Regions from separate parts of the Quisquiliibacterium sp. genome, predicted to be linked through region 3. Evidence: predicted binding sites of a transcription regulator. Region 3 holds the regulator's gene; each other region holds the start of a gene.
The links. Region 3 encodes HrcA, which represses chaperone genes, less so after heat shock. Its sites were predicted from a motif close to TTAGCACTCNNNNNNNNNGAGTGCTAA; they were not measured.
Positions count from the first base shown of each region.

Region 1 (10,088 bases), on a different contig from region 3:
TGCGCGCACTCGGCCTGAACCGCATCAGCCTGGGCATCCAGGACATCGACCCGGCGGTACAGGCCGCGGTCAACCGCATCCAGCCCTGGGAGCAGACCCGCCTGATCATGGACGAGGCCCGTGCCGCGGGCTTTCGATCGATCAATGCCGACCTGATCTACGGCCTGCCGCGCCAGAGCCTCACCGGCTTTGCCCGTACGCTCGATCAGACCATCGAGGCCGCGCCCGACCGGGTGGCGCTCTACCAGTACGCGCACCTGCCCGAGGTGTTCAAGCCGCAGCGGCGCATCGAGCCGGCCGAGCTGCCCGGGCCGGTGCTGCGCGCCGAGCTCTTCGAGCTGGCGGTGGCGCGCTTTGCCCAGGCCGGCTACACCCACCTCGGCCTGGACCACTTCGCCCGGCCCGACGACGAGCTCGCCCTGGCCCAGCGCGAGGGCCGGCTGCATCGCAACTTCCAGGGCTACTGCTCGCATGACAGCGGCGACCTGATCGCCCTGGGGGTGTCGTCGATCTCGGCGATTGGCGGGGTGTACGCCCAGAACGAGAAGACCCTGGAGGCCTACTACCAGCGGCTTGGCCAGGGCGAGCTGCCCGTGGCGCGCGGTCTTGCGCTGGGCGGCGATGACTTCATCCGGCGCGATGTCATCCAGGCGCTGATGTGCCAGTTCCGGGTGAACTGGCAGGCCATCGAGCAGGCACACGGCGTGGATCCGCGACGCCGCTTCAGCGAGGCCCTGCGCGAGCTGGAACCCCTGCGCGAGGCCGGCGCGATCCGCATCGACGAGTGCGGCATCGAGGTGCTGCCGCGCGGCCGTCTGCTGGTGCGCGCGGTGGCCATGGCCTTCGACCGCTTCCTGAAGCAGGCGCCCTCGGGGGCGCGCTACTCGCGCCTGGCCTGAGCGGGGACGCCTGGCCTGAGCGGGGACGCCTGGCCCGGGCAAGACCCGGGCGGCAGGCTCGGGCGCCGGACCGGGGCCGGCCCGCCCATGCGCTCAACGGTAGACCAGCACTGGGATCTTGCAGTGGGTGAGCACCTTCTGGGTCTCGCTGCCCAGCAGCAGCCCGGCCATGCCGCGACGGCCGTGCGAGGCCATGAAGATCAGATCGCAGCCTTCCTCGCGGGCGGTGCGGATGATCGCCTCCCAGGGACTGGGATCAAGGCGCACCAGGGCATGGCTGGGCACCGAGGCGGCCTTGGCCTTGGCCTGCACCGCCTCGACCACGCGGGTGCCGACCGCCATCGCGCTCTTGTCGTACTCGTCCTTCGAGAAGTAGTCGGCCACCGGCACCTCGGCCACCAGCGGCGGCTGATAGGTGGGCTGCACATTGAGCACGAACACCGACGCGCCGTTCTCCTCGGCGAGCTTGATCGCGGCGGTCGCGGCGGCGGTGGAGAGCTCCGAGCCGTCGGTGGGAACGAGGATCTTCCTGAACATGGCGAGGCACTCCTGGTTACGGGCGGATCGCGGGGCCGGCGGCGCCCGGTAGACCGACCGGCATGACCATCTTCGCCGGGCGCATGCCGGCGGTCATTGACTTTCATCTATGCGCCAGCCAGCCGAGCGGCCGCGCAATCCGATTCCCCTCAGAAGGCCAGGGCGAGGATGGCCTCGAGATCGGCGGCGCCGGTGACCGGGCGGGGGTTGGTGGCGATCGGTCCGCTGCCATCGAACCTGGCCGCGATCGCGGCGAGCTCGCTGCGCGTGATGCCGAGATCGCGCAGCCGCCACGGCAGGCCGAGCCCGCGCACGAATTCGCGCATGGCGCTGCCCGCCGGCGCCTGCGGCCGGCCGAGTGCCTGCGCCACCGCGCGCTGGCGCTCGCCATTGACCGGGTGGTTCCACTCGAGCACCGCCGGCAGCATCACGCAGGAGGTCACGCCATGCGGCACCTGCCAGGCCGCGCCCAGGATGTAGCCGATGCCGTGGCTGGCCCCCACCGGCACCCCGGTGCCCTGCGGCAGGATCGACAGCCACATTGCCGCCTGGCAGCGCGCGCGTGCGGCAAGGCTGGCCGGATCGGCCTGCAGCGCAGGCAGCCCGGTGGCCAGCATCTCCATGGCCTGGCGCGACATCGCATCCGAGAACGGCTGCGGGCTGGCGGCGCACCAGCGCTCCACGGCGTGATCCATCGCGCGCAGGCCGGTCGACAGCAGCAGGCTCATGGGCGTGGCCAGGGTGGCCGCCGGATCGAGCACCACCGCCACCGGCACCGCCAGCGGATGGCGATACGACTGCTTCAGGCCGCGCGCGGCGTCGGTGACACCCGCAGAGTGGCTGAACTCGGCCGCCGAGAGCGTGGTGGGCACCGCCACCATGCGCAGGCGCTGCGGGTCGCGGTCCCAGCCGCTGGCGATCGCGCCGCCGGCATGCCGGCCCATCACGATGGCCGACAGGCCCTCGGCGGTGTCGATGCCGTACCAGACCGCCTGCAGCATCACCTTGGTGGCATCGATCACCGAGCCGCCGCCCACTGCCACGACCAGGTCGGCGCGGGCCTCGCGGATGCAGCGCGCCCCGGCGATCACCGCCTCGCGCGGGCTGTGCGCCGGGATGGCATCGAAGCGGCCCGCAAGCCGCGGGCCGAGGGCCGCCGCGATGCCCGCGACGAGTTCGCCGTCACGCAGGGACCGGGTGGTGGTGAGCACCACCCGCTGCGCGCCGGCGAGGTCGGCCTCGGCGAGCACCGTGGCCGCCGCCGGCTGGCCGTGGTGCACCCGCTGCTGGGCCTGCCAGTGATGGGTGTGAGCCTGGGTCATCGCGCCTCCGGTCGCCTGTGACGGGTGTGAGCCTGGGCCATCGCGCCTGCGCTCGCCAGTGACGGGTGTGAGCCTGGGCCATCACGCCTGCGCTCGCCAGTGACGGGGGCAAGCCTCGGTCATCGCGGCCGCCGGCGGGTTCCGCTGCCGGGCGATTATCCGCCGCGAGCCCGGGTGCCTCGGGCTATCCTTGCGGCCCCATCGAACCCTCCGAGACACGCCATGTCCGATTTCCTGCGCTATGAACAGACTGGCGGGGTCGTCACGCTCACGCTGAACGATCCCGCCTCCCGCAATGCCCTGTCCACCCCGGAACAGTGGGCGGCGGTGGTCGACGCCGCCGAGCGGGTGCAGGCCGACCTCTCCGTGCGCTGCGTGATCCTCACCGGCGCGGGCAGCGCCTTCTGCGCCGGCGGCAATGTGAAGGACATGCAGAACAAGACCGGCATCGCCGCCGGCGACCCCAACCGCATCAGCGAGGGCTACCGCAACGGGATCCAGCGCATCCCGCTCGCCTTCCACCGGCTCGATGTGCCGACCATCGCAGCGGTGAACGGCCCGGCGGTGGGCGCCGGCTGCGACCTTGCCTGCATGTGCGACATCCGCATCGCCGGCGAGAGCGCCCGCTTCGCCGAGAGCTTCGTGAAGCTGGGGATCATCCCCGGTGATGGCGGCGCCTGGCTGCTGCCCAGGGTGGTCGGGATGTCGCGGGCGGCCGAGATGACCTTCACCGGCGAGATGATCGACGCTGCCCAGGCGCTGGCCTGCGGCCTGGTCTCGCGGGTGGTGCCCAACGACCAGCTCATGGCCAGCGCCCAGGAGCTCGCCGGGCGGATCGCGGCCAATCCCGGGCCGGCGCTGCGCATGGCCAAGCGGCTGCTGCGCGAAGGCCAGCACACCCGTCTCGACACCCTGCTCGAGATGTCGGCGGCCTTCCAGGCGATGGCCCATCACACCAGCGAGCACACCGTGGCGCTCGAGGCCTTCCTGCAGTCGATGCGCCGCTGAGTCAGCGCGCGGCACGGGCGGCGCGGCTAGAATCGCGGCGCCCGCCACCTTGCCCAGCCCCCCGCCCGCCCGCCGGTCCGCCCGGCAGCGGGCCAGCCCCCCCGGAAACCGCCATGGCCAGACCCTTTCGCGTGCAGGTCCTCAACCAGATCTCCTCCCACGGCCTGAAGCGCCTGCCCGGCGAGCTCTATGAGGTGGGCAAGGACATCGCCGAGCCCGATGCCATCCTGGTGCGCTCGGCCGACATGCACGCCCTGACCATCCCGGCCTCGGTGCGGGCCATCGGCCGGGCCGGCGCCGGCACCAACAACATCCCGGTGACCGCCATGAGCGCGCGCGGCGTGCCGGTGTTCAACGCCCCGGGGGCCAACGCCAACGCCGTGAAGGAACTGGTGCTCGCCGGCATGCTGATGGCCGCGCGCAACCTGCCGGCCGCGCTGCAGTTCGTCGCCGGGCTCGATGCCACCGACCCCAACATGGACAGCCGGGTCGAGGACGGCAAGAAGGCCTTCGCCGGCTTCGAGCTCGCCGGCCACACCCTGGGCGTGATCGGCCTGGGCAAGATCGGCTGCCTGGTGGCCGAGGCCGCCATCCGGCTGGGCATGCAGGTGATCGGCTACGACCCCGAGATCACCGTCGATGCCGCCTGGAGCCTGCCCTCGCAGGTGCGTCGGGCCGGCAGCGTGGCCGAGCTGCTCAAGGCCTCGCACTTCGTGACCCTGCATGTGCCGCTGGTGCCGGCCACCCGGCACCTGATCGGCGCTCAGGCGCTCGAGACCATGCGCAACGGCGCGGTGCTGCTCAACTTCTCGCGCGAGGGCGTGGTCGACGACAACGCCCTGCTCGCGGCGCTGGCCGCCGAGCGGCTGCGCTGCTATGTCTGCGACTTCCCCGGCCCGGCCATCCACCGGCATCCGCGCGCGATCGCCCTGCCCCACCTGGGCGCCAGCACCCGCGAGGCCGAGGACAACTGCGCGCTCATGGTGGCCGACCAGCTGCGCGAGTACCTCGAGCACGGCAACGTGCGCAACGCGGTCAACTTCCCTGACGCCGTGGCCACCCGCGAATCCGCCTGGCGGATCGCGATCGCCAACGCCAATGTGCCGAACATGCTCGGCCAGATCTCCACCACCATGGCGCAGGCGAACCTGAACATCCGCAACATGCTCAACCGGTCGCGCGGCGAGATGGCCTACACCCTGGTCGATGTCGACTCGGCCGTCGAGGCGCCGGTGCTCGCCTCGCTGTCGGCAATCCAGGGCGTGCTCTCGGTGCGCTACCTGCCGGCGACTTGAAATCCGAGACGCCAGGCCTTATCATCAGCACTCACAGCGCGCGAGTGCTAACAAACCCGACCGACCGATGGCCACGCCGCCGGTCGGTGGCGTTCAGCACCCAGACCCTCCGCGGGTCGCCGCCTGTGCCCGGCCACGCCATCGGCGGGCCAATCCACCGTATCCACTTCAAAGCTTCAGGAGCTCAGGCATGAAACTGCGTCCCCTCCACGACCGCGTGATCATCAAGCGCCTCGACACCGAGCGGAAGACCGCGTCGGGCATCGTGATCCCCGAAAACGCGGCCGAGAAACCCGACCAGGGCGAGATCCTCGCCGTGGGCAACGGCAAGGTCGGTGACGACGGCAAGGTGCGCCCGCTGGGCGTGAAGGTCGGCGACAAGGTCCTCTTCGGCAAGTACAGCGGCCAGACCGTCAAGGTCGACGGCGACGAGCTGCTGGTGATGCGCGAGGAAGACATCATGGCCGTGGTCGAGTGACCCGGCGGCATCGCCCTCCATCCAGCCACACCCAAGTCATTCCCGAATCCCAAGGAGTCTGAAACATGGCAGCCAAACAGGTCCTCTTCCACGACGACGCCCGCCACAAGATGGTCGAAGGCGTGAACATCCTGGCCAACGCGGTCAAGGTCACCCTCGGTCCCAAGGGCCGCAATGTGGTGCTCGAGCGCAGCTTCGGTGCCCCCACCGTCACCAAGGACGGCGTCTCGGTGGCCAAGGAGATCGAGCTCAAGGACAAGTTCCAGAACATGGGCGCGCAGATGGTCAAGGAAGTCGCTTCCAAGACCAGCGACAACGCCGGTGACGGCACCACCACCGCCACCGTGCTGGCCCAGGCGATCGTGCGCGAAGGCATGAAGTTCGTGGCCGCCGGCATGAACCCGATGGACCTCAAGCGCGGCATCGACAAGGCCGTGACCGCGCTGACCGCCGAGCTGAAGAACATCACCAAGCCCTGCACCACCACCAAGGAAATCGCCCAGGTCGGCTCGATCTCGGCCAACTCCGATGTGGAGATCGGCGAGATCATCTCCAAGGCCATGGAGCAGGTCGGCAAGGAAGGCGTCATCACCGTCGAGGACGGCAAGTCGCTGAACAACGAACTCGATGTGGTCGAAGGCATGCAGTTCGACCGCGGCTACCTGTCGCCCTACTTCATCAACAACCCCGACAAGCAGATCGCCGTCCTGGAAGATCCGTTCGTGCTGCTGCACGACAAGAAGATCTCCAACATCCGCGACCTGCTGCCGGTGCTCGAGCAGGTGGCCAAGGCCGGCCGTCCGCTGCTGATCGTGGCCGAGGAAGTCGAAGGCGAGGCGCTGGCCACCCTGGTGGTCAACAACATCCGCGGCATCCTGAAGACCGTCGCCGTCAAGGCGCCCGGCTTCGGCGATCGTCGCAAGGCGATGCTCGAGGACATGGCCATCCTGACCGGCGGCACCGTCATCGCCGAAGAGACCGGCATGACCCTCGAGAAGGCCACCCTCCAGGACCTCGGCCGCGCCAAGCGGGTCGAGATCGCCAAGGAGAACACCACCATCATCGACGGCGCCGGTGAAGCCGCCGCCATCGAGGCCCGGGTCAAGCAGATCCGCATCCAGATCGAGGAAGCCACCAGCGACTACGACCGCGAGAAGCTCCAGGAGCGCGTGGCCAAGCTCGCCGGCGGCGTGGCCGTCATCCGCGTGGGTGCCGCCACCGAGGTCGAGATGAAGGAGAAGAAGGCCCGCGTCGAAGACGCCCTGCACGCCACCCGTGCGGCCGTCGAAGAAGGCATCGTGGCCGGCGGCGGTGTGGCGCTGCTGCGTGCCCGCGCGGTGGTCAAGATCGCCGGCGACAACCCCGACCAGGACGCCGGCATCAAGATCGTGCTGCGCGCCATCGAGGAGCCGCTGCGGGCCATCGTGTCCAACGCCGGTGACGAGCCGAGCGTGGTCGTGGCCAAGGTTCTCGAGGGCAAGGGCAACTTCGGCTACAACGCGGCCAACGCCACCTACGGCGATCTGGTCGACATGGGCGTGGTCGATCCCACCAAGGTGACCCGCACCGCGCTGCAGAACGCCGCCTCGGTGGCCGGCCTGATGCTGACCACCGACGCCATGGTGGCCGAGGCCCCGGAAGACAAGCCGGCGGCCGGCGGCATGCCCGGTGGCATGGGCGGCATGGGTGGCATGGGCGGCATGGGCGGCATGGACATGTAAGCCCGGACTGGCAGCCGGTGCGCCCTGCGGGGCGCATCGACCCGCCAACCCAGAGGCCCGCGCGAGCGGGCCTTTTTTCTTTGGGGCGATGCCGCGGTCCCCCGCGGCTTTTTCGACGATACTCGCGGCTTTGCCGACGGCATCGAGCCTCACCGATGAGCACCACCCTGCCCCCCCTGCCCCTGCCGCCCGGCATCCGCAGCCGCATGCTGCCCGGCATCAACGGCCTGGACATGCATCTGCTGGAAGCCGGTGAGCCGACCCCCGGTCGACTGCCGGTGCTGCTGCTGCACGGCTTTCCCGAGCTGGCCTTCAGCTGGCGCAAGGTGATGCCCGCGCTGGCCGCCGCCGGCCATCATGTGCTCGCCCCTGATCTGCGCGGCTACGGCCGCACCACCGGCTGGGACCGCCGCTACGAGGGCGACCTCGCCTCCTTCCGCTTCCTGAACCTGGTGCGCGATTGCCTCGGCCTGCTCGGTGCCCTGGGCCTGGAAGCCGTGCACGTGGTCGGTCATGACTTCGGTTCGCCGCTGGCTGCCTGGTGCGCGCTGGTGCGCCCCGATGTGTTCCGCTCGGTGGTGCTGATGAGCGCGCCCTTCGGTGGCCCGCCACCACTCGCCGCCGATGCCGTGGCGCCCGCCACCAGCCGCCCCGCAACCCCGGCGCCCGCCGGCGGACGGCCTGCGCCCTCCGCCGCGGCCACCCGCATGGACGAGGCACTGGGCGCGCTAAGCCCGCCCCGCAGGCACTACCAGTGGTACTACGCCACCCGCCGCGCCGATGCCGACATGCGGCTGTGCCCGCAGGGCGTGCATGACTTCCTGCGCGCCTACTACCACCACAAGAGTGCCGACTGGCCCGGCAACCAGCCCTTCGAGCTCGCCTCCTGGAGTGCCGGCGAACTCGCGAAGCTGCCCACCTACTATGTGATGGACCGCGACGCCGACATGCCGGCCACGGTGGCGCCGCACATGCCCAGCGCCGCGGCGATCGCGGCCTGCCGCTGGCTGCCCGATGACGAACTTCGGGTCTACAGCAGCGAATACACCCGCACCAGCTTCCAGGGCGGGCTGCAGTGGTATCGCTGCGGCATCACCACCATCCAGCAGGCCGAACTGCAGACCTTCGCCGGTCGTCGCATCGAGGTGCCGTCAATGTTCATCGCCGGCGCTCAGGACTGGGGCATCCACCAGAAGCCGGGCGAGCTGCGGCGCATGGCCGAGTCAGGCTGCACGCGCTTCGAGGGCGTGCACCTCGTGCCCGGCGCCGGCCACTGGGTGCAGCAGGAGCAGCCCGAGGCGGTCAGCGCGCTGCTGATCGACTTCCTGGCACGGCGCGCCGGCTGAGGCCGGCGCTCAGGCGGCCGCTGTCGGGCGGCTGCACTCAGGCGGCTACCGGCAGGTCGCGGATGGCCTCGCTCGCCGGGAAGTGCGCCCATTCGTGCAGGTGGGGCTTGTAGTAGCGCCGCGCATGCAGCTGCTCGAGCGCGAGCCCGTACATGTGGAAATTGAGCACCGGCCGATCGGCCGCCATGTGGATGGAGTGCAGGTCGTCGGGCAGGAAACCGATGCCGGTGCCCGGCCCGACCGTGAAGGTCTCGCGCAGCGCCACGCCGCCGCGGCCGTCATGGTCGTAGAGCCGGTTGAGCTCCTCGCCCTGCAGGCCGACGATCACCGCCCAGGTGGTGTGGTTGTGGGCCGGGGTGTCGGTGCCGCCACGGCTGACATGGCCATAAAGGGCAAAGCGGTGGTCGGGGTCTTCGGAGAGCCGGTAGAGCGCATTGTTGCGCGCCGAGCCAGGCGGCGGCATGGGGAAGTCCTCGATCGGGAACAGCTCGCTGCGCGCGGCCAGTGCCTGCAACACGGCACGGATGGCGGCGAGGCTCTCGCGGGTGACGCCCTGGGCGGCTTCGATGCCACGCACCTGCGTGACCGTTTCGGCGATGGCCTGCTCGCGCAGGCGATGGCGGGTGGTGGCATCCATGGCAGACCCCTGTATCGACAAAATGGCTGTGGCGCGGAACGCGGGGCTGGCGGCGCGCCCGCAACTCTGGCACCGTAGGTGCGGGACATCCTAACCGACCGCAACCCCCTTCAGGTCGGCCTTCTGGCCGCCGGTCCTTCGCCAGGAGAGTGCTCTTGACGCCCGAATCACGCAAGACGGCCCGCTGGCTGGCCGCACAGTACGCGAAACGCCGGCCCTTCCAGGCCTTTCCGCCCGGTCTCGCGCCCGCTGACCTCACAGCCGCCTACGCCGCCCAGGACGCCTTCGTGGCGCTCAAGGCCCGGGTCTGCGGCCCGGTGGCCGGCTGGAAAATCGCGCTTTCCAATCCGGCCATGCAGCAGATGGTGGGGCTGGCCTCGCCGGTGTCGGGCCGGCTGCACCAGCGCCAGCTGGTGGGCGGCCCGGCGCGGGTCAGCGCCTCGGCCTACGGCCGACTGATCATCGAGTTCGAGATCGCCGTGGAGATCGGTGCCGACATCAACCCGCCGGGCGGGCGCTGCTCGCCCGAGCTGGCCGCGCGCTCGGTGGCCGCGGTGCGCCCGGCCTTCGAGATCGCCGACGACCGCAATGCCGACTACGCCAGCCTCTCGCACCATGCGCTGCAGATGGTGGCCGACAATGCCTGGACCCAGGGTGCGGTGCTCGGCGAGCGCCGCACCGACTGGCGCGCGCTTGATCTGGCGGCCCTGCGCGGCGAGGTGCTGTGCAACGGCGAGACCGTGGGCGAAGGCTTCGGGCGCGACCTCATGGGCCACCCCATGAACGCGCTGGCCTGGCTGGCGAGCCATGCTGACGGCCGGGGCACCCCGATGCGCGTGGGCGAC
Region 1 is NZ_CEXFHW010000094.1:2,999-13,086, forward strand. It holds gene hemN (oxygen-independent coproporphyrinogen III oxidase) at 1-899, shown strand, start outside; gene AC2H6A_RS11705 (universal stress protein) at 993-1,436, opposite strand; gene AC2H6A_RS11710 (iron-containing alcohol dehydrogenase) at 1,586-2,758, opposite strand; gene AC2H6A_RS11715 (crotonase/enoyl-CoA hydratase family protein) at 2,981-3,766, shown strand; gene AC2H6A_RS11720 (phosphoglycerate dehydrogenase) at 3,880-5,061, shown strand; gene groES (co-chaperone GroES) at 5,252-5,539, shown strand; gene groL (chaperonin GroEL) at 5,605-7,260, shown strand; gene AC2H6A_RS11735 (alpha/beta fold hydrolase) at 7,416-8,606, shown strand; gene AC2H6A_RS11740 (cysteine dioxygenase family protein) at 8,644-9,243, opposite strand; gene AC2H6A_RS11745 (2-keto-4-pentenoate hydratase) at 9,399-10,088, shown strand, end outside.
Region 1: groES (co-chaperone GroES) is a predicted target of HrcA. The motif match lies at 5,086-5,112, and genes of this name have one in related genera.

Region 2 (10,088 bases), on a different contig from region 3:
GTCCGCGCGGCGTGAAGCTCGCGCTGATCATCTGCCACGACGGGATGTTCCCCGAGATGGCCCGCGAGTGCGCCTACAAGGGCGCCGAACTCATGATTCGCACCGCCGGCTACACCGCGCCCATCCGGCATTCCTGGCGCGTCACCAACCAGGCCAATGCCTTCCAGAACCTGATGGTCACCGCCAGCGTGTGCATGTGCGGCAGCGACGGCACCTTCGACTCGATGGGCGAGGGCATGTTCGTGAACTTCGACGGTGAGCCGCTGGTCATGGGCAGCCACCGGCCCGACGAGATCATCACCTGCGAGGTCCGGCCCGACCTGGTGCGCGAGGCCCGCCGCCACTGGGGCGTCGAGAACAACATCTACCAGCTCTGGCATCGCGGCTATGTGGCGGTGCGCGGCGGCGCGCAGGACTGCCCCTACACCTTCATGCAGGACATGGTGAACGGCCGCTACCGGCTGCCCTGGGAGGACGAGGTCGAGCATGTCGACGGGCGCTCCTGCGGTTTCGCGCCGCCGCAGCGCGATCACGATCCCGGCAACCGGCTGCCCTGAACACGGCCCTTTTTTTCCTGGACTCCGTCATGAGCACCTCCGCCTCCGTAGCGCTGCCCTGCGTCGCCGCCGACCCCTACCCCTGGCCCTTCGATGCCGACCTGCGCCCGGCCAACACCGCCCTGGTGGTGATCGACATGCAGACCGACTTCTGCGGTGTGGGCGGCTATGTCGACAAGATGGGCTATGACCTGAGCCTCACCCGCGCGCCGATCGAGCCGATCCGCCGCGTGATGGCCCGCATGCGTGCGCTCGGCTTCACGATCATCCACACCCGCGAAGGCCATCGGCCCGATCTGTCGGACCTGCCTGCCAACAAGCGCTGGCGCTCGCAGCGCATCGGCGCGGGCATCGGTGATGCCGGCCCCTGCGGGCGCATCCTGGTGCGGGGCGAGCCGGGCTGGGAGATCATCCCCGAGCTCGCGCCGGTGGCCGGCGAGGTGATCATCGACAAGCCCGGCAAGGGCTCGTTCTGCGCCACCGACCTGGAACTGGTGCTGCGCACCCGCGGCATCCGCAACCTGATCCTCACCGGCATCACCACCGATGTCTGCGTCCACACCACCATGCGCGAGGCCAATGACCGCGGCTTCGAGTGCCTGATGCTCGAGGACTGCACCGGTGCCACCGATCTCGGCAACCACCTTGCCGCGATCAAGATGATCAAGATGCAGGGTGGCGTGTTCGGCGCGGTGGCCGATTCGGCCGCGGTGCTGGCCGCGCTGGGCTGAGGCCGCCGGCGATGGAAGTCCTGCGGGTCGATGGCGCGGTGGTGGCACCGGCACGCGCGTCCAGCGGCGCGCTGGCGCTGGCCACCTACGATCTGACCAAGCGCTTCGGGGACTTCGTCGCGCTGGACCGGGTCTCGCTCACCGTGCAGCCCGGCACGGTGCATGCCCTGCTCGGCGAGAACGGCGCGGGCAAGAGCACGCTGGTGAAATGCCTGGTGGGCTTTCACCGGCCCGATGGCGGCAGCATCCTCATCGAAGGCCGCGAGACCGAGATCGCCTCGCCTCAGCGCGCGCGCGAGCTCGGCATCGGCATGGTCTACCAGCACTTCACCCTGGTGCCCTCGATGACCGTCGCCGAGAACCTTGCCCTGGCCCGCGGCGGCCTGCCGGCCCGCATCGACTGGCGCCGTCAGCGCGCCGAGCTCGACGACTTCCTGGGCAGCGTGCCTTTCCGGGTCGACCCTGATGCCCGGGTGGCCGACCTGTCCGCGGGCGAGAAGCAGAAGACCGAGCTGCTCAAGCAGCTCTATGCCCGCAACCGTTTTCTCATCCTCGACGAGCCCACCTCGGTGCTCACCCCCGAGGAGGCCGACGAGCTGCTGAGTTCGGTGCGCGATCTCGCGCACGGCGGGCGCATGACCGCGCTGCTCATCACCCACAAGTTCCGCGAGGTCGAGCGTTTCGCCGACGAGGTCACCGTGCTGCGCCGCGGTCAGCTCGCCGGCGCCGGCCGGGTGGCCGAGATGGATGCCGACCGTCTGGCCACGCTGATGGTCGGCCAGTCGCTGGCGGGTGCCACGGCGCGCCGACCCGCCCCGGTTCAGTCGCACGCCGCAGCCCAGGCGGGTGAGCCGCCGACTGCCGCGGGTTCCGCGGCCAGCGCTGCCGTGGGCTCGTCCGCCGCATCCTTGCCGCTCGCGGTGCACGGTCTGGCGGTGAACAACGATCTCGGTCTGCCGGCCGTGCGCGGCCTGGACCTGCGGGTGGCCGCCGGCAGCATCGTTGGTGTGGCCGGCGTGTCCGGCAACGGTCAGCGTGAGCTGGTGCAGGCGCTCACCGGTCAGCGCGCGCGCGCCGCCGGCGAGGTGCGGGTCTTCGGCGAGCCGTTCCGGGCGAGCCGGGCCGATTACCTGCGTCACCGGGTGGCGGCGCTGCCCGAGGAGCCGCTGCACAACGCCTGCGTGCCGGGCATGTCGGTGGCCGGCAACCTCGCCCTGCGTGACTTCGATCGCGCGCCCTGGTCGGTGGGCGGCTGGCTGCGGCCGGCGGCGTTTCGCAGCGCCGCTGAGCAGGCGATCGAGGCCTTCCGCATCAAGACCCGCGGCCCCGACGAGCCGATCGAGCGGCTCTCCGGCGGCAACATCCAGCGCGCGGTGCTCTCGCGCGAACTCTCCCGCGATGCCCGGCTGCTGATCGTGATGAACCCGGTGTTCGGCCTCGACTTCCAGGCCTCGGCCGAGATCCACCAGCGGCTGCGCGACGCCCGGGAGTCGGGCTGCGCGGTGCTGCTGGTGAGCGAGGACCTCGACGAGCTGCTCGAGCTCTCCGACCGCGTGCTCGTCATCAATGGCGGGCGCATCGTGCTCGAATCCCTGCAACCCGAAGCCGATCGGGACCGCATCGGCAAGGCCATGGGTGGACATGCCTGATCCGAACGCCTGGCGGGAAGTGTCCGCCCGTCCCTCGCCCTTCCGGTTCCGGCCGGCTCGCACCGCGTTGATGATGATCGACATGCAGCGCGACTTCCTCGAGCCCGGCGGCTTCGGCGAGTCGCTCGGCAACGATGTCTCGCACCTGCGCGCGGCGGTCGCGCCCGCGCGGGCGCTGCTCGACTGGGCGCGCGCGCAGGGCCTGCGCATCGTGCACACCAAGGAGTGCCACCGGCCCGATCTGTCGGACTGCCCGCCGGCCAAGCGCGAGCGCGGACTGCCCAGCCAGCGTATCGGCGACCCGGGACCGATGGGCCGCATTCTCATCGACGGCGAGCCGGGCAGCGATTTCATCCCCGAGCTCTCGCCGCTGCCCGGCGAGTGCGTGCTGGCCAAGCCGGGCAAGGGCGCCTTCTACGGCACCGAGCTCAGCCGGCTCCTGACCGACTGGGGCGTTGAGCGGCTGATCTTCGCCGGTGTGACCACCGAGGTCTGCGTGCAGTCCACCATGCGCGAGGCCAACGACCGCGGCTATGACAGCCTGCTGGTGTCGGACGCCACCGCGAGCTACTTTCCGCATTTCCGCGACAGTGCGATCGAGATGATCGTCGCGCAGGGTGGCATCGTGGGCTGGGCGGCGCCTTTCGCGCTGCTGCAGGCGGCCGGCTGAGCCGAGGGCATCCGCCGCCGGCGCGTGGCCGCTTATGCGCGGCCGCACCATGCATAGTGCCAAACGGTCTTTGGCCAGGCACGCGGCGCGCCGCACAATCCGCGGCTTCCTCATCCTGCGGCTCCCATCGTGAATTTCCAGCAGTTGCGATCCGTGCGCGAGACCGTGCGTCGCGGCTTCAACCTGACCCAGGTCGCGCAGGTGCTGCACACCTCCCAGCCCGGCGTCAGCCGCCAGATCCGCGAGCTCGAGGATGAGCTCGGCATGGCGCTCTTCCACCGGGCCGGCAAGCGCCTCACCGGGCTTACCGGCCCGGGCGAGGCGGTGCTGCCGATCATCGAGTCGCTGCTGCAGCAGGCCGAGAATCTGCGCCGGGCTGGCGAGGATTTCGCCGCGCAGGGCCGGGGCACGCTGACCATCGCCGCCACCCACTCGCAAGCGCGCTACGCGCTGCCCCAGGCGGTGCGTGACTTCAGCGCCGCGCATCCCGAGGTGGCGCTGCACATCCACCAGGGCTCGCCGCGCCAGATCGCGCAGTGGCTGATCGACGGTGATGCCGACATCGGCATCGCCACCGAGGCTCTCGCCGAGTTCCCCGAGCTTGCCGCGCTGCCCTGCTATCGCTGGACCCACTCGGTGATCGTGCCGCGCGGCCATCCCCTGGCGCTGGCGCAGGCCCGTGGCGAGGCGCTCACGCTGGCGCGTCTGGCGGACTTTCCGATCGTCACCTATGAAACCGGCTTCACCGGGCGCCGGCACATCGACGATGCCTTCCGCCGTGCCGGCCTGCCCCTGAACATCGTGCTCTCGGCCATGGATGCCGATGTGATCAAGACCTATGTCGAGCTCGGCATGGGGGTGGGCATCATTGCCGCGATCGCGCACGACGAGGCGCGCGACACCGCGCTGTCGGCCATCGATGCCCGGCACCTCTTCGCGGTGAACCTCACCCGGCTCGCGGTGCGCCGCGGCAGCTATCTGCGCGACTATGTCTATGCCTTCATCGCGCAGTTCGCGCCCACGCTGGGGCGGGCGGTGGTCGACGCGGCCATGACCGAGCCGCCCTCGGCGGGCTGATCGTCCGCGGGCGCGTGACCGGTCGCCGCGGCGCCGCCCGACCGGACCGCGCGTTCCGCCCCGGCCGCGGACCCCGCCGGCTTGCCGCACGGCGCTGCCCGGCGTAGCGTGGCCGGCATGACTGCCAACCCTGCCTCTGCGCCCCGGCCCGCGTCGGTGCCGCCCGCGCGCCTCAGCCCCGCCCAGCTCCAGACCTGGCTCACCGATGGCGGCGAGATCGCGCTGCTCGATGTCCGCGAGACCGGCGTCTACGCCCATGGTCACCTGCTGCTGGCGGTCTCGGCCCCGGCCTGGCGGCTGGGCCTGCTGATCGACCGCCTGGTGCCGCGGCGCGACACCCGGGTGGTGCTGGTCGATGGCGATGGGTCGCGGGTCGACGAGGCCGCTGCCACGCTGCGCTCGCTGGGCTGGACGAGCGTGTCGGCGCTCGACGGCGGCACGCAGGCCTGGGTCGCCTGGGGCGGCGAACTGTTCAGCGGCACGAATGTGCCGAGCAAGGCCTTTGGCGAGCTGATCGAGCACCAGCACCACACCCCGTCCATCGATGCCGACGAGCTCGCCCGGCGACTGGCCGACGGCGAGAACCTGGTGGTCGTCGACAGCCGTACCCCCGAGGAGTTCGCGCAGTTCAGCCTGCCCTTCGCGCACAGCCTGCCGGGTGGCGAACTCGTCTACCGCATTGGCGAGCTTGCCCCCGATCCGGCCACCCTGGTGGTGGTCAACTGCGCCGGTCGTACCCGCAGCATCGTCGGCGCCCAGACCCTGATCGATGCCGGCATTCCCAACCCGGTGGTCTCGCTGCGCGACGGCACCATGGCCTGGCTGCTGGCGGGGCGCGAACTCGCCCGTGGGCGGCGCGCGGCGCTGCCCGAGCCGGGTGCCGGGAGCCTCGCGCAGGCCCGCGACCGCGCGCAGGCGATGGCGGGTCGCGCCGGCGTGGGCTGGGTGGATGATGCCGTGCTCGCCCGCTGGCAGCAGGAGGCCGATCGCACCCTCTACCGATTCGATGTGCGCACCCGCGAGGAGTACCAGACCGCTCACCTCGCGGGCTGGCGATGGGCTCCGGGTGGCCAGCTGGTGCAGGCCACCGATGAATTCATCGGCACCCGCGGTGCGCGCATCGTGCTGGCAGACCACGACGGCGTGCGCGCCCTGAGCGCGGCCGCCTGGCTGGCGCAACTCGGCGTCGGCGAGGTCTGGCTGTATCGGCCCGCGGCCGATGCGCCCCGGGTCACCGGGCCCGAGCCCCTGCAGGTGCTGCGGCCTCATCCCGCAGTGCCTTGCGTGTCACCGGCGCAGGCCGCGGCCTTGCTGGCCGAGGGCTCGACGCTGGCCTTCGATGTCGATCGGCGCGCGCCCTACGAGCGGCGGCATGTGGCGGGTGCGCGCTTCTGCGTGCCCGATCGCCTGAGCGAGTTCCTTGCCGATGCGCCGCCGCAGGCCACGATCCTGATCGCGTCGGCCGACGGTGTCCTGGCCGGGTTGGTGGCAGCCGAGCTGGTGGCCCGCACCGGGCGCGATGCGCGGGCGATTGCCGGTGGCACCCAGGCCTGGGTGGCCGCCGGCCTGCCCGTTGGCAGCGGCGACCGGGGAGTGCTCAGCGGCGACGATGATCACTGGTTCAGCCCCTACGCCCACCGCGATCTCGCCCGGCGCGACGCCGCCTTCCGCGCGTACCTCGACTGGGAGCTTGGTCTGGTGGCCCAGCTCGAACGCGATCGCACCCACGCCTTTCGGCTCGGCTGAACCGCGGGGTCCGGGCCTCGCCAAAAAAATACGGCCGTCGATGGCATGCGCCAAGGACGGCCAAAGGGGGGAAGCCGTGATGCCGATGTCAGGCAATCCAGCCGGGGCAGCCACCCCGACCGGGTGCCCGCCGACCCGGGGCCGGGGCGCGCAACGCGCCGCCGGGAGTCCCGAGCCCGCAGGCTTGCGTGTCGGTCGGGCAGGGTTGCCCGACCTTTCAATGCCTCAGACCGCTTCGGCGAGTGCGGCTTTCATTTTCTGCATGGCCTTGACCTCGATCTGGCGGATGCGCTCGGCCGACACGCCGAACTCGTCGGCCAGGTCGTGCAGCGTGAGCGAGCCGCCCTCGCTCTCGTCGCGCAGCCAGCGGGCCTCGATGATCCGGCGGCTGCGCGGATCGAGGGTGGCGAGCGCCTGCGACAGACCCTCGCCGTGCAGGCGGTCGCGCTCGCGGCGCTCGAGCACCTCGCTGGGCTCCGCCTGCGGCGCGGCCAGGTAGGCGATCGGGGCGAAACTGTCCTCGTCGCTCTCGCCGGTCGGCTCCAGGGCCATGTCCTGCCCGGTGAGGCGGGTTTCCATCTCAGCCACATCGGCCGGCTTGACATTGAGCCGGGCCGCGATCGCGTCGATCTCGCCGGCCGACAGGGTGTGCGCATCGGTGCGCTGCGAGCGCAGGTTGAAGAACAGCTTGCGCTGGGCCTTGGTGGTGGCCACCTTGACCAGGCGCCAGTTCTTCAGGATGTATTCATGGATCTCGGCCTTGATCCAGTGCAGGGCGAAGGACACCAGTCGCACGCCGCGCTCCGGGTCGAAGCGCTTGACCGCTTTCATCAGGCCGATGTTGCCTTCCTGGATCAGGTCGGCGTGGGGCAGGCCGTAGCCGAGGTACTGCCGGGACACCGAGACCACCAGCCGCAGGTGCGACATCACCAGCTCGCGGGCGGCGGTCAGGTCGGCATGGTCGCGCAGGCGCCGGCCGAGTTCGGTCTCGCGCTCGGGCGAGAGCATGGGCAGGCGATTGACCGCCGAGATGTAGGCATCCAGATTCCCGACGGGCGGCAAGGCCATCGCAACGCCTTGGGCGCCGGCGGGGACGAGAGCGGTCGGAGTCAGGGTGGCCATGAGGTTCCTTTCGTGGGCGTGCCTTTTGTTGCAGCACACAAAAATATTAGCACTCATGGGTAGAGAGTGCCAATGCTTCCTGACAATCGGAGGCTGGGCGTGCGCGAGCGTTGCGCCGGCTCAATCCGGCGGCCTGCCCGGCCCCGGTTCGGGATGCGGCCCGGAGGGCGACCCAGCAGCTTGAAGCTCAGTCGAGCAGCGCGCTGGCGAACTCGGCGGCCGAGAAGGCCTGCAGGTCATCCAGGCCTTCGCCCACGCCGATGAAGTACACCGGGATCGGGCGCTCGCGCCGGGTGTGGGCCAGGGCCGCGAGCGCGCCGCCCTTGGCGGTGCCGTCGAGCTTGGTGACCACCAGGCCGGTGAGGCCCACTGCCTCGTCGAAGGCCTTCACCTGGGCCAGCATGTTCTGCCCGGTGTTGCCGTCGAGCACCAGCAGGCTCTCATGCGGGGCGCCCTCCATGGCCTTGCCGAGCACGCGATGGATCTTGCGCAGCTCGTCCATGAGGTGGGTCTGGGTGGGCAGCCGGCCGGCGGTGTCGATCATGACCACCCCGGTCTGGCGGGCCCGGCCTGCGCTCACCGAGTCGAAGGCCACCGCCGCGGGGTCGCCGCCCTGCTGCGAGACCACCTGCACGCCGTTGCGCTCGCCCCACTGCGTGAGCTGTTCGCGCGCCGCGGCCCGGAAGGTGTCGCCGGCGGCCAGCAGGATGGTCTTGCCCTCGCCCTGCAGGTGGTGGGCGAGCTTGCCGATGGAGGTGGTCTTCCCGGCGCCGTTGACGCCGGTGATCATCATCACCAGCGGCGCGGCGCGGTCGATGTCCATGGGACGCTCCAGCGGCAGGAGCATCTCGGTGAGCAGGACGCGCAGAGCTTCGCGCACCTGGGCGCCGTCGGTGAGGCGCTGGTCTTTGACCCGCCGGCGCAGGCCCTCGAGCAGGACGCGCGTGGTCTCGACGCCGGCGTCGCTGACCAGCAGCGCCGTCTCGAGCTCCTCGAAGAGCGATTCGTCGATGCGGGCCGCGCCGAACAGGCCGGCGAGGTTGCCGCTGGTGCGCGACAGGCCTTGCCGCAGCTTGGCCAGCCAGCCAGTGCGGGCCGGCGCGGGCTCGGCAGCCGCGGCTGGCGCCGCCACGAGGGCAGAGGCAGGGGCCTGGGCGGGCGCCAGTGCCTGAGCCGGCGCCGCGACCGAAGGCAGGATCGGCGAGGCCGGGCCCGCGGCTGGCGCGGCGGGGCTGTCGACCGGAGGGGGCGCAGGCTGGGCGGCCGGCGGGGGCTTGCGTCTTAGGAATCCGAACATGATTTCCGCGACAATTCTACCCCTGCCGTCCGCTCACCCTTGCCCGATTCCGCGATGCCCGCCAAGCCCCCCCGTACCCCGCCGCCTGGCGCCCCGCGCGCCGCGCCGCAGCGCGTGCGCCTGATCGGCGGCCGCTGGCGGCGCAGCCTGCTGCCGGTGATCGACGCCCCTGGCCTGCGGCCCACGCCCGACCGGGTGCGCGAGACCCTGTTCAACTGGCTCGGCCAGGACCTCACCGGTCTGGTCTGCGCCGATCTCTTCGCCGGCACCGGCGCCCTCGGGCTCGAGGCGGCTTCGCGGGGCGCGGCGTTGGTGCATCTGGCCGAGACCGCGCCGGCCGCGCGCCGCGCCCTGCAGGCGGCGATCGACCGGCTCGGCGCCGCCGAGCAGGTGCGCCTGCACGCCGGTGATGCGCTCGGCCTGCTGCAGCGTCTGCGCGCCGCCGGTGTGCTCCTCGACCTGGTCTTCGTCGATCCGCCCTTCCGCCAGGACCTGCTGGCCGGCGTCCTGCCGGTGCTGGCGCCGCTGCTGAATCCGGCGGCGGCCTGGGTCTATGTCGAGTCCGAGGCCGCGCTCGACGAGGCGCAGGTGCGCGACTGGCTCGGTCCGGATGCCCGCATCGCGCGGCGGGCCGCGGCCGGGCAGGTGCATTACCATCTGCTCGCCATCCAGCCCCAGGAGAATCCATGACCCCCGTCGTCGCCGTCTATGCCGGTACCTTCGACCCGATCACCCGCGGGCACGAGGAACTGGTGCGCCGCGCCGCCAGCCTGTTCCACGAGGTGGTGCTCGCGGTGGCCGACAGCCGCGGCAAGAGTCCGCTCTTCGAGCCGGCCGAGCGCGAGGCGATCGCCCGCGAGGCGCTGGCCATCTATCCGAATGTGCGGGTGGTGCGCTTCTCGGGCCTGCTGGTCAACCTGCTGCGCGCCCAGGGCGCGCGGGTGGTGGTGCGCGGCCTGCGCGGGGTGACCGACTTCGACTACGAGTTCCAGCTCGCCGGCATGAACAGCCGCCTCATGCCCGAGATCGAGACGGTCTTCATGACCCCCACCGACGAATACCGGCATGTGTCGGCCACGCTGGTGCGCGAGATCGCCACCCTGGGTGGCGACGTCGCCCAGTTTGTCTCGCCGGTGGTGTTCCGCCACCTGCAGGCCAAGATCGCCGAGCGGGCCCGCCAGGCCTGAACCGTCATGGCGCTGATGATCACCGACGAGTGCATCAACTGCGATGTCTGCG
Region 2 is NZ_CEXFHW010000004.1:35,320-45,407, forward strand. It holds gene AC2H6A_RS01040 (formamidase) at 1-557, shown strand, start outside; gene biuH (biuret amidohydrolase) at 587-1,288, shown strand; gene AC2H6A_RS01050 (ABC transporter ATP-binding protein) at 1,300-2,937, shown strand; gene AC2H6A_RS01055 (cysteine hydrolase family protein) at 3,011-3,607, shown strand; gene AC2H6A_RS01060 (CysB family HTH-type transcriptional regulator) at 3,737-4,684, shown strand; partial or broken gene AC2H6A_RS01065 (rhodanese-like domain-containing protein) at 4,832-6,430, shown strand; gene rpoH (RNA polymerase sigma factor RpoH) at 6,656-7,498, opposite strand; gene ftsY (signal recognition particle-docking protein FtsY) at 7,740-8,849, opposite strand; gene rsmD (16S rRNA (guanine(966)-N(2))-methyltransferase RsmD) at 8,904-9,539, shown strand; gene coaD (pantetheine-phosphate adenylyltransferase) at 9,536-10,036, shown strand; gene AC2H6A_RS01090 (YfhL family 4Fe-4S dicluster ferredoxin) at 10,043-10,088, shown strand, end outside.
Region 2: rpoH (RNA polymerase sigma factor RpoH) is a predicted target of HrcA. The motif match lies at 7,599-7,625, and genes of this name have one in related genera.

Region 3 (10,088 bases):
GTTCCGGGCGCGTGTAGTGCGGCCCCTCGAGCAGACCGGCGGCGAAGGACTCCTCCTGCGCCGAACGGCCATCGTTGAGCGCTCCGGGCAGGCGCCGCACCAGCGCATCGATCAGCATCATGGCCGGCAACTCGCCGCCCGAAACAATGAACTCGCCGACCGCGATCTCCTCGTCGACATGGCGATCGAGCAGTCGCTGGTCGACCGCTTCGTAGCGGCTGGCAATCAGGGTGATCGCGCCGAGTTCACCGAGCGCCTCGATTCGAGCCTGATCGAGCGGACGGCCGCGCGGGCTGAGGTGGATGACCCGACCGCGGGGCTCGCCCTGCGATCGCGCGACCGCGGCCAGCGTGTCGGCCAGGGGTTCGGGCAGCATCACCATGCCGGGGCCACCGCCATAGGGCCGGTCGTCGACGCTGCGGTAGGCGTCGGTGGCGAAGTCGCGGGGATTCCAGCGGTGCAGCGACCAGAGCCCGCGCTGCAGCGCCCGGCTGGTGATGCCCCACGCGCTGATCGCGTCGAACATCGCCGGGAAAAGCGTGATGACATCGAAGCGCATGGCCTGACCGGGCTCAGTAGTCGGTCTGCCAGTCGGCCAGGATGCGCCTGCCATCCAGGTCGACCTGAAGGATGAAGGCCGACACGAAGGGAATCATTCGCTCGGCCGAATCCGGCTGGCGCAGGCGCAGCACGGGATGAGCGCCATGGTCTTCCACCGCGAAGACCTCGCCGAGCGCCTCTTGCGCAGGATTGACCACCTGACAGCCGATCAGGTCGGCCCAGTAGAACTCGCCTTCTTCGCCAGGGGGAAAGTCCGCCCGGCTCACCAGCACCTGCTCGCCCTTGAGCAGGGCTGCCGCCTCGCGGGTCTCGATGCCAACCGGCTTGGCCACCAGGGCATCGGTGTGCACCCTCACCCGCTCGATATCGAGGCAGCGGGGGGCGACAGCCTGCGCCTGGCCGGCACGGGCCTGCGCCACGAGACCGGGCTCGGCGGGTGAGGCTGTTCGACGCAGCCACCAGCGACGCGCGCCGAGCAGCACGGACTCCGGCGGCGCGCTGACGGGATCGATACGGATCCACCCCCGGATGCCATAGGTGCCGCTGACACGGCCGACCACGAGAAGGTCGGCGGGAATGGCCAGGTCGGTGGGGATGGTCAGGCCGGCAGGAGCCGACGCGGCAGCGCTCGGGGAGCCAGCCTGCGGCACGACACGACGACCGCCACGCAGCGGCGGCGCTCGGCGCACGCTCACCCGGGCGGAACTCAGGCTGCGGCCGGCGCCGCGGCGTTCTTGGCCGAGAACTCGGCCACCAGACGGGCCACGGCAGGCGAAACCTGCGCCCCATGCCCCTGCCAGTAGGTGATGCGATCAAGCGCGATCTTCAGACCAGCCTCACCCGCGGCGGCGATGGGGTTGTAGTAACCCACGCGCTCGATGAAGCGGCCGTCACGACGATTCTGCTTGTCGGTGGCCACGATGTTGTAGAACGGGCGCTTCTTCGCGCCACCGCGCGACAGGCGGATGACAACCATGCTGAACCCCTTTGCCGGGTGAATCGGGAAAACCCGAGATGATAGCGGGAAAGCGCACACCAGGGCAATTGCCACGCAACCCCTGGAGCGCGGAGGGCCGCAGGCCCGGCCATCAAGGTGCTCAGGCCGGAAACAGAGCGAGCTGGGCCGACGGCCGCAGAGGCCGGAAAGCATCGGCATGGAGCACCGGACGATCCCGGCGCAGACCCAGACGCTGGCATGCGACCTGGAACCGCAGACGGATGAGTTCGGCCCAGGGGCCTTGTCCGCGCATCCGGTGATGGAATCGGGCGTCGTTCAGGCGCTGCCGCCCACCTGCAGGCTGCGGGCGCATGTCCGCCAGACGGGCCAGCACCCGGGCCGCCCGCTGCGGGTAATGGGCGGCCAGCCAGTCCCTGAAGAGCGGATCGAGCTCCTGGGGCAGGCGCAGCACCGTGTAGTGGGCACTGCGCGCGCCAGCCTCGTGCGCCGCCTGCAGCACCTGCTCGAGTTCGGGCTCGTTCAGAAAGGGCGTGAGTGGCGCCACCATGACCCCCACGGGAATGCCGGCTCGCGAGAGCTTTCGGATGGTCTCCAGGCGCCGCCAGGGTGCCGGCGCACGCGGCTCCCAGTGCCGCGCGAGATCGGGATCGAGGGTGGTGACGGTGACATAGGCGGCAGCCTGACCCGCGGCTGCCATGGGCGCGAGCAGATCGATGTCGCGCTCGACCAGACTGGACTTGGTGATCAGGGCCAGCGGGTGCTGGCGCTCGGCCATCACCTGGATGAGCTGACGGGTGAGGCGGAACTCGCGCTCGGCGGGCTGGTAGGCATCGGTGGCGGTGCCCAGCACGATGGGCGCACAGCGGTAGCCCGGGGCATCGAGCTCGCGGGCGAGGACTTCCGGCGCGTTGACCTTGGCGAACAGGCGGGTTTCGAAGTCAAGGCCTGGCGACAGACCGACCCAGGCATGGTTGGGCCGGGCGTAGCAGTAGATGCAGCCATGCTCGCATCCGCGATAGGGATTGACCGACTGGTCGAAGAAGACGTCCGGCGACTGGTTGCGGCTGATCAGGCTGCGCGCGGTCTCGGTGGCGATACGGGTGACCGCCATCGAGGGCTCTGGGACACTCAGCCAGCCATCAGGCTCGGCCTCACGAACCTGCTGGTTGAACCGCGGCTGGGGGCTTGAAACCGCGCCGCGGCCCCGGCATACCTGCACCGCCTGCCCGGCCATGACCGAGCCGACCGGCGGCGCGGCTGCCGGGCGGGCGGGACGCAGGAAGGCGGATGCAGGGGTGTGGCTCACCCCTTGATAGTGGATGAATATCCAGTATCTGTCCAGACCCCGGCGCACCGGGGCGTGGCGTCAGAACATCGCTTCCTCGAGCGCCAGCGTACCGCTGGCGCCGTCGACGATGGCTGCGCGCAGCGACAGCGAACGCGACAGGATGTGGTCGGCATAGAAGCGAGCCGTGCCGATCTTGGCTTTCAGGAAGTCGGCGTCATCGGCACCGGCAGCCAGCTGCTGGCTGGCAGACAGCGCGGCGCGGGCCATTTGCCAGCCAGCAAGGACGGTGCCGCACAGCATGAGGTAGGGCACGCTGCCGGCATAGGTGGCCCGCGGGTCGGCCTTGCCCTGGGCAACCAGATAGTCGGCCGCTGCGCCGAGGGCGTGCGCGCCTTCTTCGAGGCGCCGCCGGATGCCACCGAGTTCACCATCGTCCGGCAGCTCGGCCAGGGTCTGCGCGACACGCCCGAGTACGCCGCGCACGGTCTGGCCGCCATCGCGCACGGTCTTGCGACCGATGAGATCGTTGGCCTGGATGGCGGTGGTGCCCTCGTAGATGGGCAGGATGCGGGCATCGCGGTAGTACTGCGCGGCGCCGGTCTCCTCGATGAAGCCCATGCCGCCATGCACCTGCACGCCCAGCGAGGTGACCTCGAGGCTCATCTCGGTGGAGAAGCCCTTGACGATCGGCACCAGGAATTCATAGAAGGCCGCGTTCGCCTTGCGGGTGTCGGCATCCGGTGACGCATGGGCGGCGTCGTAGGCGGCCGCAGCCACATAGGCGAGCGAGCGGGCGCCTTCGGTGAGCGCACGCATGGTCATGAGCATGCGGCGCACATCGGGGTGGGCGATGATCGCCACCGGCCCGGGCGAACCCTCGACCGCGCGGCTCTGCACCCGGTCGCGCGCGTACTGCACTGCCTTCTGGTAGGCGCGCTCGGCCACCGCCACGCCCTGCATGCCGACCGCGAAGCGGGCGGCGTTCATCATCACGAACATGTACTCGAGGCCGCGGTTCTCCTGGCCGACCAGCCAGCCCACCGCACCGGCCGCGGCCGCGCCACCGCCGGGCGAGGCGAGCGGAAACTTGCCGTCGCCGTAGAGCAGCACCGCGGTGGGGCTCGCCTTGATGCCGAGCTTGTGCTCGACCGAGGCGCAGTAGACATCGTTGCGCGCGCCCAGGCTGCCGTCCTGGCCGACCATGAACTTGGGCACGATGAACAGCGAGATGCCCTTGACGCCCTCGGGCGCGCCCGGCGTGCGGGCCAGCACGAGATGGACGATGTTCTCGGCCATGTCGTGCTCGCCATAGGTGATGTAGATCTTCTGGCCGAAGATCCGGTAGCTGCCATCGGGCTGCGGCTCGGCCCGGCTGCGTACCTGCGAGAGATCGGAGCCGGCCTGCGGCTCGGTGAGGTTCATGGTGCCGGTCCAGTCGCCGGCAATCATGCGCGGAATGAACAGCGCCTGCTGCTCGGGGCTGCCGGCGGTGAGCAGGGCCTCGATGGCGCCGTCGGTGAGCAGCGGGCACAGCGCAAACGACAGGTTGGCGCTGTTGAGCATCTCGATGCAGGCCGTGGCCACCAGCTTGGGCAGGTTCTGCCCACCGAAGGCCGCAGGATGCTGCACACCCTGCCAGCCGGCCTCGGCGAAACCCCGGAAGGCGTCGCGAAAGCCCGGCGTGGTGGTGACCACCCCGTCGGCAACCGAGGACGGCTGCAGGTCGCCGGTCCAGTTCAGGGGCGCGAGCACCTCGGCATTGAAGCGGGCCGATTCATGCAGCACCGCCTCGACGGTGTCGTCGGTGGCATCCTCGAAACCGGGCAGGCTGCGCACCGACGCGAGCCCGGCGAGCTCGCGCATGGTGAACAGCATGTCCTTGACCGGGGCCTGATAGCTCATGGGCAGTCTCCGCGGGGATGACCCGGATGATCAGAGGGCGGACGCCACCTCGGGCACCGCCTGGAACAGGTCGGCGACCAGGCCGTAGTCGGCCACGCCGAAGATCGGCGCCTCGGCATCCTTGTTGATGGCGACGATCACCTTGGAGTCCTTCATGCCCGCCAGGTGCTGGATGGCGCCCGAGATGCCCACCGCCACATAGAGCTGCGGCGCAACGATCTTGCCGGTCTGGCCGACCTGCCAGTCGTTGGGGGCATAGCCGGCATCGACCGCCGCGCGCGAGGCGCCCATGGCCGCACCGAGCTTGTCGGCCAGCGGCTCGAGCCGCTTGAAGTTCTCGGCGCTGCCCATGCCGCGACCACCCGAGACCACCACCTTGGCGGCGGTGAGTTCCGGGCGGTCACTCTTGGCGATCTCGCGGCCGAGGAAGCTCGACTTGCCGGAGTCGGCCACGGCATCGACCGCCTGGATCTGGGCCGACCCGCCGGTGGCGGGCGCGGCGTCAAAGCCGGGGGTGCGCACGGTGATCACCTTGACCGCATCGGCCGACTGCACGGTGGCGATGGCGTTGCCGGCATAGATGGGCCGGGTGAAGGTGTCAGGCGTCTCGACGCCGATGATGTCGGAGACCTGCGAGACATCGAGGCGGGCGGCCACGCGCGGCATGACGTTCTTGCCGTGCGCGGTGGCCGGGGCGAGCAGATGGCTGAAGCCACCGGCCACGGCGATCACCTGCTCGGCAATGTTCTCGACCAGCTGGTCGGCGAGCTGGGGCGCATCGGCCACCAGCACCCGCGAGACGCCGGCCACCTGGGCCGCGGCAGCGGCGGCCGGGCCGCACTGATGGCCGGCCACCAGGATGGCCACCTCGCCGCCGGTGGCGGCTGCGGCGGTGACCGCGTTGAGGGTGGCGGGCTTGAGCGACGCGTTGTCGTGTTCGGCGATAACCAGGGCAGCCATGTCAGATCACCTTCGCTTCGTTCTTGAGTTTGTCGACCAGCGTGGCCACATCGGCCACCTTGATGCCGGCCTTGCGGCCCGGCGGCTCGGACACCTTCAGGGTCTTCAGGCGCGGCGCGACATCCACGCCCAGGTCAGCCGGCTTGACGGTGTCGAGCGGCTTCTTCTTCGCCTTCATGATGTTGGGCAGCGTGACATAGCGCGGCTCGTTCAGGCGAAGGTCGGTGGTGATGACCGCGGGCAGGCTCATGGAGACCACCTCGAGACCCCCGTCGACCTCACGGGTGACCTTGGCCTTGCCATCGGCGATCTCGACCTTGGAGGCGAAGGTGGCCTGCGGGATGCCGGCCAGCGCGGCGAGCATCTGGCCGGTCTGGTTGGCGTCGTCATCGATGGCCTGCTTGCCGACGATGGCAAAGCCGGCGCCTTCCTTGTCCATGAGCGCCTTGAGCAGCTTGGCCACGGCCAGCGGCTGCAGCTCGACATCGGTCTCGACCAGCACCGCGCGGTCGGCGCCGATGGCCAGCGCGGTGCGCAGGGTTTCCTGGCAGGCGGCCACACCGCAGCTGACCGCGATGATCTCGGTGGCCACGCCCTTCTCCTTCAGGCGGACCGCCTCCTCGACGGCGATCTCGTCGAACGGATTCATCGACATCTTGACGTTGGCGATGTCGACACCGGTCTGGTCGCTCTTGACGCGGACCTTGACGTTGTAGTCGACGACGCGCTTGACGGGCACGAGGATCTTCATGGGCTGGTCTCGGTGGGGTGGTGCCGGGCAAGCCCGGCTGAACGGCCGATTATAAGGTCGGGCACTGCGCCCGACGGACCGGGAGCCGGCTCGGCGACACCGGACTCGTTAACCTTGGTTGACAAGGCGCACGATAGTCCAGCAAAATGAACTTGTCAACCGTTGTTGACGAGATGGATTCCGATGGCCGAGCCCAACCTCAAACAGCTGCTGCTCGAGCGCTCCGACTGGTTCGCCCGCGAAATCATGAAGAACGTGCGCCGCAGCGAGCATGCCTACATCACGCCGGCGCAGAGCCGCCTGCTCGCCCACATGGGCGGCAAGCCGATGAGCATGGCCGAACTCGCCCGCCGCCTGGCCATCTCGCGTCAGGCGGTGCACAAGACCGTGGCCGAACTCGCCCGCCGCGGCATCCTGGAGACCGCCGACGACCCGCAGCGGGGCAACTCCAAGCTGGTGCGCTACACCGAGAAGGGCAGGTTGGTGAACCGCGCCGGCGCGCAGATGATCCAGCGGATCGAGGCTGACATTGCCGCCCGCCTGGGCGACGCGCGCCTGGCCGACCTGAAGCGGCTGCTGGCACAGACCTGGGACGACTGAGCCGGGCGACGCCGCTGTCAGGCCACGTTGTGGCTGAGCGCGCTGGAGACCAGCCGCGCGGTGATGTCCACGATGGGGATCACCCGCTCGTAGGCCATGCGGGTGGGCCCGATGACACCGAGCGTGCCCACGATGCGGCCCTCGACCTCATAGGGCGCCACCACCACGCTGACCTGATCCATGGGCACGAGCGATGATTCGCCACCGATGAAGATCTGCACGCCATCGGCCCGGCTGGAGGCATCCATGAGTGTGAGCAGGCCGGTCTTCTTCTCGAAGAGATCGAACAGCCGGCGCATGCGCTCCATGTTGTCGGAGAGTTCGGCTACGCCCAGCAGGTTGCGCTCGCCGGAGATGACCATGGGCTCGGTCTCTTCCGTGAGGGCGCGGCCGCCCGCCTCGACCGCGCGGGTCATGAGACGGGTGATGTCGTCGCGCAGGCTGGTGAGCTCGGTCTGCAGCCGGCGTCGGATGGATTCGAGATCGAGACCGGCGAAATGATGATTGAGGTAGTTGGCCGCCTCGGTGAGCTCGGGCCCGGAGTAGTCGCGCTCGACCGCGAGGATGCGGTTCTGCACATCGCCATCCGGCGTCACCAGGATGAGCAGAACCCGGCGCTCGGACAGCCGCATGAACTCGACCTGCCGGAACAGCGAGGAGCGACGCGGCGTGGTGACCACCCCGGCGAACTGCGACAGGCTGGACAGCAGACCCGCTGCGGCCGAGAGCAGGCGCTGGGGCTCCTCGGCCTGCAGGCGATCATGGATGCGCTCGGTCTGGCCGAGCTCGAGCGGCTGGACGGTAAGCAGGGTGTCGACGAACAGCCGGTAGCCGCGGGGCGTAGGCACCCGGCCGGCCGAGGTGTGGGGGCTGGAAATCAGGCCGAGTTCCTCGAGATCGGCCATGACATTGCGGATGGTGGCCGGCGAGAGATCGAGTCCGGAGTGACGCGAGAGCGTGCGCGAGCCCACCGGCTGACCATCGGAGATGTACCGCTCTACCAGGGTCTTGAGCAGCGTCTTGGCGCGGCTGTCGAGTTCTCGCATGACGGACCTATTCTATTGGACTGCGAAACCCGCGCAAGCCGTGGGCGATCCGCCCTTCGGGTCGGCCGTCCGGCCGGGGTGGGCTCCGGGGGATTCATGGTTTAATCCCCCGCATGACCCAGGCATTCCGAACCGTCGCGCTGGTGGGCCGCTATCAGTCGGAAGGGGTGGCGCCGGCGCTTCTCGAGATCGCACGCTTTCTCGCCGGCCGCGGCATCCGGGTGCTGGTGGAGGCCGACACCTTCGAGGCCATCGGCCGACCCGAGCTCGAGGCCGCCGATGCCGAGCGCATCGGCCGCGAGGCCGATCTGGCCATCGCGGTGGGCGGCGACGGCACCCTGCTCGGCCTGGCCCGACAGCTTGCGCGCTCCCAGGTGCCGCTGGTGGGCATCAACCACGGCCGCCTGGGCTTCGTCACCGACATCGCGCTCAACCAGTGGCCCGCAGCGCTCGGCGCCATCCTCGATGGCAGCTACTCCTCGGAAGACCGCACCATGCTGGTCGCAAGGGTGGTGCGCGATGGCCGCGAGGTCTGGCGCGCGCTGGCCATGAATGATGTCGTCGTCAACCGGTCCTCGCGCACCGGCATGATCGAGCTGCAGGCCCGGGTCGATGGCGTGTTCATGTACAGCCAGCGGGCCGACGGCCTGATCGTGGCCACGCCCACCGGCTCCACCGCCTATGCGCTGTCGGCCAACGGGCCCATCCTGCATCCCCGGCTGGCCGGCATCGTGCTGGTGCCGGTCGCACCACAGTCGCTCTCCAACCGGCCGATCACGCTGCCCGACGATGTCCGCATCGACATCCGCGTGGTCGACGGCCGCGAGCCACGCGTGGCCGCCGACATGCAGGTGTTCAGCGATCTGCATGTCGGCGATGACATCGTGATCGAGCGCGCGCCGTTCAAGGTGCACCTGCTCCACCCGGCCGGCTACAGCCACTTCGCCACCCTGCGCGGCAAGCTCAACTGGCACGAGCTGCCCGTCCTGTCGCGCCCGGCCGCCTGAGGGCGGGTCGTCCTGCCATGCTGCTTGCCCTGCGCCTGCGGGACTTCGTCATCGTCGACACGCTCGAACTCGAGTTCGGGCCGGGCTTTACCGTGCTCACCGGCGAGACCGGCGCCGGCAAGTCCATCCTCATCGACGCGCTGCAGCTCGCGCTGGGCGGCCGCGGCGATGCCGGCGTGGTGCGTGAGGGCGCGTCCCGCGCCGACATCGTCGCCGAGTTCGCGCTCACCCCGGCGCTTGGTGCCTGGCTGGCCGAGCGCGATCTTGCCGGCGATCCGGGTACCGTGATGCTGCGCCGCCTGATCGAGACCGACGGCCGCTCGCGTGCCCTGGTCAACGGCCATCCCGCCACCGTGGCGCAATTGCGCGAACTCGGCGAGCAGCTGGTCGATGTCCACGGCCAGCATGCCGCCCAATCCATGCTTCGCGCCGGCGGCCAGCGCGACCTGCTCGATGCCTTCGCACAGCAGCTGCCCCTCGCCGCCGAGGTGGCCGCCGGCTTCGGGCGCTGGCGGGCCGCGCAGGAGCGGCTCGCGCAGGCGCAGGCTGCCGCGCGCGAACTCGACCTCGAACGCGAGCGCCTGCAATGGCAGCTCGGCGAGCTCGAGCAGCTCGCGCTGGCAGAAGGCGAGTGGGAGACCCTCAACCAGGAGCACCGCCGGCTGTCCCATGCCGCAGCCCTGCTCGAAGGCGCGCAAGCCGCGGTCGATGCCCTGGCCGAGAGCGACGACGCCATCAGCGGGCGACTGCAGGCCATCACCCAGCGGCTGAGGCCGCTCGCGGCCATCGACGCCCGGCTGGGCGAGGCGCTGCTGATGCTCGAGAATGCCTGCATCCAGGCCGACGAAGCCGCCTCTGCGCTGTCGGCCTATGCCGACCGGCTCGATCTCGATCCCGAGCGGCTCGCGCAGCTCGACCAGCGCATCGGCCAGGCCTTCTCGCTGGCCCGCAAGCTGCGGCTGGCACCAGAAGCTCTGGCCGGCACGCTGCTCGGCGCGCGCGCCAGGCTGGCCGA
Region 3 is NZ_CEXFHW010000065.1:6,067-16,154, forward strand. It holds gene trmD (tRNA (guanosine(37)-N1)-methyltransferase TrmD) at 1-559, opposite strand, end outside; gene rimM (ribosome maturation factor RimM) at 573-1,256, opposite strand; gene rpsP (30S ribosomal protein S16) at 1,268-1,537, opposite strand; gene AC2H6A_RS09260 (PA0069 family radical SAM protein) at 1,659-2,753, opposite strand; gene AC2H6A_RS09265 (acyl-CoA dehydrogenase) at 2,886-4,709, opposite strand; gene AC2H6A_RS09270 (electron transfer flavoprotein subunit alpha/FixB family protein) at 4,740-5,669, opposite strand; gene AC2H6A_RS09275 (electron transfer flavoprotein subunit beta/FixA family protein) at 5,671-6,420, opposite strand; gene AC2H6A_RS09280 (MarR family winged helix-turn-helix transcriptional regulator) at 6,604-7,020, shown strand; gene hrcA (heat-inducible transcriptional repressor HrcA) at 7,038-8,066, opposite strand; gene AC2H6A_RS09290 (NAD kinase) at 8,180-9,073, shown strand; gene recN (DNA repair protein RecN) at 9,091-10,088, shown strand, end outside.